Linked DNA regions of Geobacillus stearothermophilus ATCC 12980. The protein of the gene in region 1 binds, or shares a complex with, the protein of each later gene. Links are inferred from orthologs where the notes say so. Each region holds a gene or a part of one and is shown in the gene's direction. Other genes may lie near its edges.

Evidence for each region.
Region 2: the proteins of clpC (region 1) and mecA are in contact, whole or in part, in a solved structure (PDB 3PXG), measured with the Bacillus subtilis proteins. The link is inferred for Geobacillus stearothermophilus ATCC 12980 from one-to-one orthologs.

Annotation. Positions count from the first base shown.
Region 1 is NZ_CP128494.1:95,150-101,463, forward strand. What follows is about bases 1,620-4,737. They hold clpC (ATP-dependent protease ATP-binding subunit ClpC), read left to right. Parts: upstream 1,620-2,019; coding sequence 2,020-4,455; downstream 4,456-4,737. Other genes in these bases: mcsB (protein-arginine kinase McsB), read left to right, coding at 1,620-2,023; radA (DNA repair protein RadA), read left to right, coding at 4,531-4,737. In the rest of the region: transcriptional regulator CtsR, read left to right, coding at 1-364; protein-arginine kinase activator protein McsA, read left to right, coding at 379-927; more of mcsB, read left to right, coding at 932-1,619; more of radA, read left to right, coding at 4,738-5,901; QSJ10_RS00530 (PIN/TRAM domain-containing protein), read left to right, coding at 6,187-6,314. UniProt on the Bacillus subtilis protein: Competence gene repressor; required for cell growth at high temperature. Negative regulator of comK expression. May interact with MecA to negatively regulate comK.
Region 2 is NZ_CP128494.1:685,383-690,330, forward strand. What follows is about bases 1,940-4,822. They hold mecA (adaptor protein MecA), read left to right. Parts: upstream 1,940-2,982; coding sequence 2,983-3,663; downstream 3,664-4,822. Other genes in these bases: spxA (transcriptional regulator SpxA), read left to right, coding at 1,940-2,062; QSJ10_RS03710 (TerC family protein), read right to left, coding at 2,113-2,772; cls (cardiolipin synthase), read left to right, coding at 3,760-4,822. Outside these bases: QSJ10_RS03690 (ABC transporter ATP-binding protein), read left to right, coding at 1-163; QSJ10_RS03695 (ABC transporter ATP-binding protein), read left to right, coding at 156-1,091; QSJ10_RS03700 (hypothetical protein), read right to left, coding at 1,179-1,361; more of spxA, read left to right, coding at 1,664-1,939; more of cls, read left to right, coding at 4,823-4,948. UniProt on the Bacillus subtilis protein: Enables the recognition and targeting of unfolded and aggregated proteins to the ClpC protease or to other proteins involved in proteolysis. Acts negatively in the development of competence by binding ComK and recruiting it to the ClpCP protease.

The DNA of each region.
Region 1 (6,314 bases):
TAAATTCCGATGTGTTCCCTCGCAAATCAACTATGTCATCAACACGAGATTCACGCTCGAGCGCGGATATATTGTTGAAAGCAAGCGCGGTGGCGGCGGCTATATCCGCATTATGAAAGTAAAGACGAAAAGCGAGGCGCAGCTGATTGACCAGTTGCTCGAGCTGATCGACCACCGCATCAGCCAGTCGAGCGCCGAAGATGTGATAAAACGACTTATGGAAGAAAAGGTGATTTCGGAGCGGGAAGCGAAAATGATGTTGAGCGTGATGGATCGCTCCGTTTTATATATCGATTTGCCCGAGCGGGATGAACTGCGGGCGCGCATGTTAAAGGCGATGCTGACGTCGCTAAAGTATAAGTAGGGGAGGGGAAGGCATTGATTTGCCAAGAATGCAAGCAACGCCCGGCGACGATGCATTTTACGAAAATAGTCAACGGGGAAAAAACGGAATTTCACCTTTGCGAGCAATGCGCCAAAGAACATGGTCATACGTTTATGCTCTATGGCCATGACGACTTTCCGCTCAACAATTTGTTAGCGGGGCTTCTCAACTTTCAAGCTCCGATGAAAGAAGTGACGGCCAATGCGTTCCCGAATCCGGATTTGCTTCAATGCGAGACGTGCCAAATGACATACCACCAGTTTACGCAAATTGGGCGGTTCGGTTGCGCCGACTGCTATCGGACGTTTGCCCGTTACCTTCCGCCGATTTTAAAACGGCTTCATAGCGGAAATACTGCTCATTCAGGGAAAATTCCGAAGCGAAAAGGCGGCGTCCTCCATTTGCGGAAGCAGCTGGCCACGTTGAAACAAAAGCTTCAGGAATTAGTTGCCCGCGAGGAATTTGAGCGGGCGGCCGAGGTGCGCGACCAGATTCGTTCGTTAGAGGACGAACTTCGCCGACGTGGAGAGGGGGAGATGTAGCGGTATGTCATTTGGAAAGTTTTTCAACACAGCGGTCAGCGCTTGGATGAGCCAGGAGGGGCCGAATTCGGACATCGTGTTGAGCAGCCGCATCCGGCTGGCGCGCAATATTGTTGATTTTCGTTTCCCAACGCTGTTTAGCAGCGAAGAGGCGAAACAAATCGTTGCCTTGTTTGAGCGCGCGTTCGTCCATCGTCCGTATGGGGAAGCGGGACGGTTTGAACTGTTGAAAATGTCGGAGCTTCAACCGATTGAAAAACGGGTATTGGTGGAAAAGCACTTAATCAGCCCGCATTTGGCTGAAGATTCGCCGTTTGGCGCCTGCCTGCTTTCGGAAAATGAGGAAATCAGCATTATGATCAACGAGGAAGACCATATCCGCATTCAGTGTCTGTTTCCAGGGCTTCAGCTTGCCGAGGCGCTTGAGGCGGCGAGCGAGTTGGATGATTGGATTGAAGGGCATGTCAACTATGCGTTCGATGAACGGCTTGGTTACTTAACGAGCTGTCCGACGAACGTCGGAACGGGGTTGCGGGCGTCGGTGATGATGCATCTTCCGGCGCTGGTGCTGACGCAGCAGATCAACCGCATCATCCCTGCCATCAACCAGTTGGGACTCGTCGTCCGCGGCACGTACGGGGAAGGAAGTGAGGCTTTAGGGGACATTTTCCAAATTTCGAACCAAATTACGCTCGGAAAATCAGAAGAAGATATTGTCGCTGATTTGCATACGATCGTTGAGCAGCTCATCGCCCAAGAAAGGGCGGCTCGCCAGGCATTAGTGAAAACGTTGGGCATACAATTAGAAGACAAGGTATTCCGTTCATACGGCATATTGGCCAACTGCCGCGTCATCGATTCGAAGGAGGCGGCGCAATGCCTGTCGGATGTGCGTTTAGGGATCGATTTAGGATATATCAAAAACGTCTCGCGCAACATTTTAAATGAGCTGATGATTTTGACGCAGCCAGGATTTTTGCAACAATATGCCGGAGGGGTGCTTCGCCCTGAGGAACGGGATGTCCGCCGGGCGGCGTTGATTCGGGAACGCTTAAGGATGGAAACACGAAGAAAGATGGAGGGTGATGAACGATGATGTTTGGCAGATTTACGGAACGGGCGCAAAAAGTGCTGGCGTTGGCGCAAGAGGAAGCCATCCGCCTCGGCCATAACAATATCGGAACCGAACATATTTTGCTTGGGCTGATCCGTGAGGGGGAAGGAATCGCTGCTAAAGCGCTCATGGCGCTTGGACTTGACCCGGATAAAATCCAAAAAGAAGTCGAATCGCTCATCGGCCGCGGCAATGAAGTGTCCCATACGCTCCATTACACGCCGCGGGCGAAAAAAGTGATCGAGCTGTCAATGGACGAAGCGAGGAAACTTGGCCATTCGTATGTCGGCACGGAGCATATTTTGCTTGGCTTGATCCGCGAGGGGGAAGGCGTGGCCGCTCGCGTGCTGAACAACCTCGGGGTGAGCTTGAACAAGGCGCGCCAACAAGTGTTGCAACTGCTCGGCAGCAATGAATCGGTATCGGGCCACGGCGGTGGGGGGGCTTCGCATGTAAGCACGCCGACGCTTGACAGCCTTGCCCGCGATTTGACGGCGATTGCCCGCGAAGGGCGGCTTGATCCGGTCATCGGCCGCAGCAAAGAAATTCAGCGTGTTATTGAAGTGTTGAGCCGACGGACAAAAAACAACCCGGTGCTCATCGGTGAACCGGGGGTTGGAAAAACAGCGATCGCGGAAGGATTGGCCCAGCAAATCGTCAACAACGAAGTGCCGGAAACGCTGCGCGACAAACGGGTCATGACGCTCGATATGGGGACGGTCGTCGCCGGGACGAAATACCGCGGCGAATTTGAAGACCGGCTGAAAAAAGTGATGGACGAAATTCGCCAGGCGGGCAATATCATTTTGTTCATCGATGAACTCCATACGTTAATCGGCGCTGGCGGAGCCGAAGGGGCCATCGACGCGTCGAACATTTTAAAGCCGGCCTTGGCGCGTGGAGAATTGCAATGTATCGGTGCGACAACGCTTGATGAATACCGCAAATACATTGAGAAAGATGCTGCGCTCGAGCGCCGCTTCCAGCCGATTCACGTCGATGAGCCGACAGTTGAAGAGTCGATTCAAATTTTAAAAGGGCTGCGCGACCGGTATGAAGCGCATCATCGCGTCTCGATTTCCGATGAGGCGATCATTCAGGCAGTCAAACTTTCCGACCGGTATATTACCGACCGGTTCCTGCCGGATAAAGCGATCGACTTGATTGATGAAGCTTGCTCGAAAGTGCGTCTCCGTTCGTTCACGGCGCCGCCGAAACTGAAAGAACTGGAGCAAAAGCTTGAAGAAGTGCGAAAAGAGAAAGATGCGGCCGTGCAAAGCCAAGAATTTGAAAAAGCGGCGTCGCTGCGTGATATGGAGCAGCGGCTGCGTGAAGAGCTTGAAGAAACGAAACGTGCGTGGAAAGAAAAACAAGGCCAAGAAAATTTGGAAGTGACGGTCGAAGACATTGCCGCGGTCGTCTCGAGTTGGACCGGGATTCCGGTATCGAAGCTGGCCGAGACGGAAACCGAGCGGCTGTTGAAACTGGAAGAAATTTTGCATTCGCGCGTCGTCGGCCAAGACGAGGCGGTCAAAGCGGTGGCCAAAGCGGTGCGCCGCGCCCGGGCTGGCCTCAAAGACCCGAAACGCCCGATCGGTTCGTTCATTTTCCTCGGCCCGACCGGCGTCGGGAAAACGGAATTGGCCCGTGCATTGGCCGAGGCAATGTTTGGAGATGAAGATGCCCTCATTCGCATCGATATGTCCGAGTATATGGAAAAACACTCGACATCGCGGCTCATCGGTTCGCCGCCGGGGTATGTCGGCTACGAAGAAGGCGGTCAGCTGACCGAAAAAGTGCGTCGCAAGCCATACTCGGTCGTTCTGTTGGATGAGATGGAAAAAGCGCATCCGGACGTGTTTAACATCTTGCTGCAGGTGCTCGAAGACGGGCGGTTGACTGACTCGAAAGGGCGGACGGTTGACTTCCGCAACACGATCATCATTATGACATCGAACGTCGGCGCGGATGCTTTGAAGCGGAACAAGTATGTCGGCTTTAACATCCAGGATGGAAACCAGCAATACAAAGACATGAAAAGCAAGGTCATGGATGAGCTGAAAAAAGCGTTCCGTCCGGAGTTTTTGAACCGGATCGATGAAATTATCGTCTTCCATTCGCTTGAAAAAGACCATCTAAAACAAATTGTCCGTCTGATGGCTGATACGCTGGTGAAACGGCTGAAAGAGCAAGATATTGACCTTGAATTGACGGAGGCGGCGATTGAGAAAATCGCTGCTGAAGGTTTCGATCCGGAATACGGGGCTCGCCCGTTGCGCCGCGCTTTGCAAAAACATATTGAAGACCGTTTGTCCGAAGAACTGTTAAAAGGCACGATCGCCAAAGGACAAAAAGTCGTCGTTGATGTGAAAGATGGGGAATTTGTCGTATTGGCAAAACAGGCCGTGATGTGATGAAAAAAGGTATGCGGCACGATGCTGCCCATACCTTTTTTCCATATGGAACACAAGAGAGAAAGGGTTAGTTCAATGGCGAAAAAGAAGACGAAATTTGTTTGCCAAGAGTGCGGATACGAATCGGCGAAGTGGCTCGGCCGCTGCCCGGGATGCCAAACGTGGAACTCATTCGTCGAGGAAATCGAGCCGGTCAGAACCGCTGTGCGTGGGGCATTTCTCCATTCGGAGCCGTCCGGGTCCGCTAAACCGGTTCCGATTACTGCCGTTGCCGCGGTGCAAGAGCCGCGCATCGAAACGAACAGTGCAGAGTTCAATCGCGTGCTCGGTGGGGGGATCGTCAAAGGGTCGCTCGTCTTAATCGGCGGCGACCCCGGCATCGGCAAGTCGACGCTGTTGCTGCAGGCCTCAGCGCAACTGGCGGCTAGGCATACAGTGTTGTATGTATCGGGCGAGGAATCCGTCAAACAGGTAAAACTGCGCGCTGGGCGCCTTCGCGCCGAGTCCGATCATCTGTATGTGTTAGCGGAGGCGAATTTGGAATATATTGTATCAGCGATTGAAACGATTCAGCCCTCCTGTGTCGTGATTGATTCAATCCAGACGGTGTACCGGACGGATATTACGTCAGCGCCGGGCAGTGTCGCCCAAGTGCGCGAGTGCACCGCTGAGTTGATGAAAATCGCCAAAACAAAAGGCGTCGCCATTTTTATCGTCGGCCATGTGACGAAAGAAGGGGCGATCGCCGGGCCGCGCATTCTCGAGCATATGGTCGATACCGTCCTTTATTTTGAGGGGGAGCGGCATCATACGTACCGCATTTTGCGGGCGGTGAAAAACCGCTTCGGTTCGACGAATGAAATCGGTATTTTTGAAATGCGCGACATCGGGCTGCGGGAAGTGGAAAATCCGTCCGAAGTGTTTTTGGAAGAGCGATCGCACGGGGCGGCGGGTTCGACGGTGGTGGCGGCCATGGAAGGGACGCGCCCGGTTCTGGTGGAAATTCAAGCGCTCGTTTCGCCGACAAGCTTCGGCAACCCGAGGCGGATGGCGACCGGCCTCGATCATAACCGCGTGTCGTTGCTTATGGCCGTATTGGAAAAGCGGGTCGGGCTGCTGTTGCAAAACCAAGATGCCTATTTGAAGGTGGCGGGCGGAGTGAAGCTTGATGAGCCGGCCATTGACCTAGCCATCGCCGTCAGCATCGCCTCAAGCTTTCGCGATCGGCCGACCAATCCGACCGACGTCATTATCGGTGAAGTCGGGTTGACCGGGGAAGTGCGGCGTGTCTCCCGCATTGAACAGCGTGTGCAAGAGGCTGTCAAACTAGGTTTTTCCCGTGTCATTGTACCGAAAAACAATTTGGCAGGTTGGCAGCCGCCGGCAAGCGTTCAGGTGATCGGCGTTTCCCATGTGGCTGAGGCGCTCGAGCATACGATGATTTGAATGCTTTCTTCGGGGGAACGGGCAAATAGGAAACGGCTGGGGGCGCTCGCTAAAGCATCCTCTTGCTCCGCCCCGATCATGTTTTGCATGAAATGACCGAACTTTTTGTTTCGAACAACGTAAATATATATAGGGGGGCAACGTCCTTCCGCTGTGCACAGGCGTCCAGCGCGAATTGTTACAAGCGGATGTCGAATGTTCAAAAATGGTTAAAAATTGGGTTTCGGTTGGTTTCAAACATTGGAAACTGTTTATAATGTTAGATAGGGAGGTGAAGATGAGCCGATGGTCAAACGTGTCGTACAACTATTTTTTTTCGCCGTAGGCGGAACGCTGGGCGCCATGTTTTTGCCTGATTTGCTTGCGCTGTTGAATGTAAGCGACATGCCGCTCATCCATAATTCCTATACGTT
Region 2 (4,948 bases), 590 kb from region 1 along the record:
TGAGCTCGAGCCGCCGATGTTCCAAGTGTCTGATACGCACTATGCGGCGACATGGCTGTTGCATGAAAAGGCACCGAAAGTGGAACCGCCGGCGATCGTGCGCGAACGGATGAAACGGTTTGCTGACATCGTCGCCCGGAAAGGAGGGAAGCCGCGTGGCTAAGCAAAAGCTGCTTGAAGTGAAAAACTTAAAACAATACTTCCCGGCCGGCCGCGGCGAGGTGGTGAAAGCGGTCGACGGCGTCACGTTTGACATTTATAAAGGAGAAACGTTCGGCCTTGTCGGCGAGTCGGGCTGCGGCAAGTCGACAACGGGGCGGACGATCATTCGGCTGTATGAGGCGACAGACGGAGAAGTACTGTTTAACGGCGTTAACGTACACGGCAAAAAATCAAAAAAAGAGCTGAAAGAGTTAAACCGAAAAATGCAAATGATTTTCCAAGATCCGTATGCGTCGTTGAATCCGCGGATGACGGTCGCCGACATTATCGCTGAGGGTATTGACATCCACGGATTGGCGAAAACGAAAGAGGAGCGGATGCAGCGCGTCTATGAGCTGCTTGAGACGGTCGGGTTGAACCGCGAGCATGCGAGCCGCTATCCGCATGAGTTTTCCGGCGGGCAACGCCAGCGGATCGGCATCGCCCGGGCGCTCGCCGTCGAACCGGAATTCATCATCGCCGATGAGCCGATCTCGGCGCTGGACGTTTCCATTCAGGCGCAAGTCGTCAACTTGCTGAAGCGCCTGCAGCGTGAAAAAGGGTTGACGTACTTGTTTATTGCCCATGACTTGTCGATGGTCAAATACATCAGCGACCGGATCGGCGTGATGTATTTCGGGAAAATGGTCGAGCTCGCTGAATCGGAAGAGCTGTACCGCAATCCGATCCACCCATACACGAAGGCGCTCTTGTCGGCCATTCCGCTTCCTGATCCGGAAACGGAGCGGACGCGCAAGCGGATCGTTTACGATCCGGCGCAACATGGCTACAAAGATGGAGAGGAACTTGAATTCCGCGAAATTACGCCTGGCCATTTTGTGCTTTGTTCGGAGGAAGAGTATAAGCGGTATCGGGCGATGTATGCCTAGCCGAATCGAAAAAAGCGCCGCTCTTTCACCGCTGCATGATGCGAACGGTGAAAGAGCGGCGCCCACCTATGCGCCTGTTTTGGTGCGTTATTTTTTTCCCCCGACGACTTTCCATCCTTGTTGGATGCGGCGGGAGGCCTCGACATGCTTTCCACTTTTGTTTCGGCCGAACATCCGCTCTCCGATCGTGTTGCTGATGTTCCCCATCAATGCGGTGAGGACGACGATCAATGCCGAAGCAATGGCAAAGTCGATGAAATAGCCGGCCATCGGTTCTTCCTCCCTTTTCCTTTTCTACTTTGATTGTAGAGGATTTGCCTTCACTTTGGAAGAGGAAAGAAAGAAAATTGCATTTATCATCGAAAAACTATATCTTTCTTGGCCGATGTATTGTATAATATATTATGTTAAAGTCATTTCAATTTGCAAACGATTGGCAAAGCGGCTGATCGCTAGACTGGCGTCCAGGCCGTGTCGCTATGCTGTCAGACGTCAAACCGTCATAGCGGTGCACGTCTGTCGTCTGACGGACGAGGGAAGCAAGGGATTCCTTGTCAAAAGGAGTGATCGAAGTGGTCAAGCTATACACATCACCGAGCTGCACGTCATGCCGGAAGGCGAAGGCGTGGCTCGAGAAGCACAATATTCCTTATGTAGAACGCAATATTTTCTCTGAACCGCTCACGGTTGAAGAGATTAAAGAAATTTTGCGGATGACGGAAACGGGAACGGACGAAATCATTTCGACCCGTTCGAAAGTGTTCCAAAAGTTGAACATTAACTTGGAAGCTTTGCCGCTGCAAGATTTGTACGAGCTGATTCAGAAAAACCCAGGCATTTTGCGCCGGCCGATCATCATTGATGAAAAGCGGCTGCAAGTCGGTTATAACGAAGATGAAATCCGCCGCTTTCTGCCGCGCAAAGTGCGGGCGTATCAGCTTCGTGAAGCGCAGCGGCTGGTGAACGGGTAATAAAAAAACTTCTACATGGTCTGCCATGTAGAAGTTTTTTATCATTTGCTTTATGTGGCGCGCGACCGGCGGTGGGCCGCCAAGCCGAGCAAAACGGCAAGAATGGCCGTTAAGACCGGAAACAACGCCTCCCAGCGCGGGTCGTAAAACGGACGTAGCCGCTCTTCGGCAGTGATCATGTTTCCGGCTGTGTATGCCAAAAGGGCGCCGCCGGCATAAATCAGAAACGAAAACCGTTCCATGGCATAAAGGATGATTTTGCTGCCTAAAATGATGATAGGAACAGAAAAAAGAAAGCCAAAGATGACAAGCCCCATATGGCCTTGGGATGCTCCGGCGATGGCGATGACGTTGTCCATGCCCATAACGACATCGGCGGTGACGATCGTCTGGACGGCTTTCCAAAGCGACGGTTCGGCTTTAATGGCGGCATGTTTTTCGTCTTTTTGCCCCATGAGCTTCAAGGCGATCCAAAACAGGAGGAGGCCGCCAGCTAGCTGCAGAAACGGGATGGTCAACAGCCATACGACCGCTGCGGTCAGCAAAATGCGGACGGCGATCGCCAGCGCCGTGCCGAGGACAATGGCGATGTTCCGCTTTTGTTCCGGCAAGTTGCGGCTCGCTAACGCAATGACAACCGCATTGTCCCCGCCAAGAATGACATCAATGCCGATAATCAGCAAGATAGAAACGATGTATTCATCCACCATAGGCGTCCCTCATTCCGTTCGTGTTCATCATCATTATAGTAGGGCATGGCCGGTTTCATAACCAATTTTTTAAAATGCGTTTTTTTATTTTCCTTCTTTCGCTTTTTATCATAAAATAAAAGTACAAGATCATAAGTTTTGATTTAAATAGTTTCAGGGGCACAATCCCTTCCTTTTTTACTTCTCTGTTTTAGAAGGGAGAGTTGAGAAATGGAAATCGAACGCATCAATGAACATACGGTGAAGTTCTACATTTCCTATGTTGATATAGAGGAGCGCGGCTTTGACCGCGAGGAAATTTGGTACAATCGGGAACGAAGCGAAGAATTATTTTGGGAAATGATGGATGAAGTTCACGGGGAAAGCGATTTTTCGCTCGATGGCCCGCTTTGGATCCAAGTGCAGGCGCTCGAAAAAGGTCTTGAAGTCGTCGTGACGAAAGCGCAGTTGTCCAAAGACGGAAGCAAGCTCGAGCTGCCGCTTCCAGAAGAGAAATGGCGCGAGTTTTCGTTGTCAGCTGGTGAAAAGGTGGAATCGCTGTTCGGCCACCATTTCCACTTTGGTCAAAACGGGGACGCCGAGGAGAGAGAAGAGCAAGATGTCCTTCAATTCATCCTTTCGTTCAAGGATATCGAGGATGTCATTTCCTTGGCCCATCGCGCTGACTTCTCTCGGTTGTCGAATCGCCTGTTCCAATTTGAAGGCCGCTATTACTTGTTCGTGGAGTTTGACGAGCGCTACACCGAGCAGGAAGTGGACAATATGCTCAGCCTTCTGTTGGAATACGGAAGAGATTCCCAGCTGACGATTTATCGACTTGAAGAATACGGGACTGAAATTATGGGCGACAATGCACTTGAAACGATCAAAACGTATTTTCCAGCCTTATAATGTTTCCATTCCGCCGATTTCGCCGCCAGAAATCGGCGTTTTCTACGTTAGCGGAAGAAAAACGGCCATCATGAAGAGCCGGGTGGAGGGGTTTTGTTGCGAAACACATCTAGAGTGGCGATTCTCGTCGTCATTGTCGGCGCGTTGCTGGCATTGACGAACGGGTTTTGGGAAGGGAAGCTGCTTGGTCTTTTCAGCGTATTGATGTCTTGTTCCGTCATCTTTATTGCGCTGGTCATTTCTCTTGAGAATCGAAAGCCGGCGCACACGATCGCTTGGCTGGCGGTGCTGGGGAGCTTTCCGATTGTCGGCTTTTTGTTTTATTTATTGTTCGGACGCAACTATTGGCAACAACGGCGCTATAAAAAGAAAGCCGATTTTGATGAGGCGGTGCTGCTCAAGTTTCAAGAGCCGTCGCCGATTGCCGTCGAACGGCTGCCGATGGCGCCCCATCAGCGTCCGCTTTTGCGCCTTGCTTATCGCATCGGCCAGCATCCGGTTTCGCTTGCTTCGCAGACGGCGGTGTTGACGAACGGAGAGGAGACATTTTCTTCTATTTTTGCTGAACTGGAAAAAGCGGAACACCATATTCATTTAGAATATTATATTGTCCGTCATGATGAAATCGGCCAACAGTTGAAGCGCGTCTTGATGGAAAAAGCGCGTCAAGGTGTGCGCGTCCGTTTTTTGTATGATGCTGTCGGCAGCTGGAAGCTGTCGAACGATTATATCGAAGAGCTGCGCGCTGCCGGGGTTGAGATGATCCCGTTTTCGCCGGTGCGCCTGCCGTTTTTAAGCAACCAAATCAACTTCCGCAACCACCGGAAAATCATCGTCATTGACGGGAGTGTTGGCTTTGTCGGCGGGCTGAATATTGGCGACGAGTATTTAGGAAAAAACGAGTATTTCGGATTTTGGCGCGACACGCATTTGTTGATCCGGGGCGAAGCAGTCCGGACGTTGCAGCTTATTTTTTTGCAAGATTGGTATTATATGACGGGAGAGCGGCTGCTGACGCCGGACTACTTGTCGCCGCCTCGCATTGTAGAAGAAGGGCAAGGCGGCGTCCAGCTCATCGCCGGCGGTCCGGATCAAAAGTGGGAGGTCATTAAGCAGCTGTATTTTGCTATGATCACAGCAGCGAAACGGTCGATTTGGGTGGCTTCGCCGTATTTTGTGCCGGATGAAGACATTTTGACGGCGCTGAAAGTGGCAGCGCTAAGCGGCATTGATGTGCGGTTGCTTGCGCCGAAGCGGCCGGACAAAAAAATCGTTTTTTACGCTT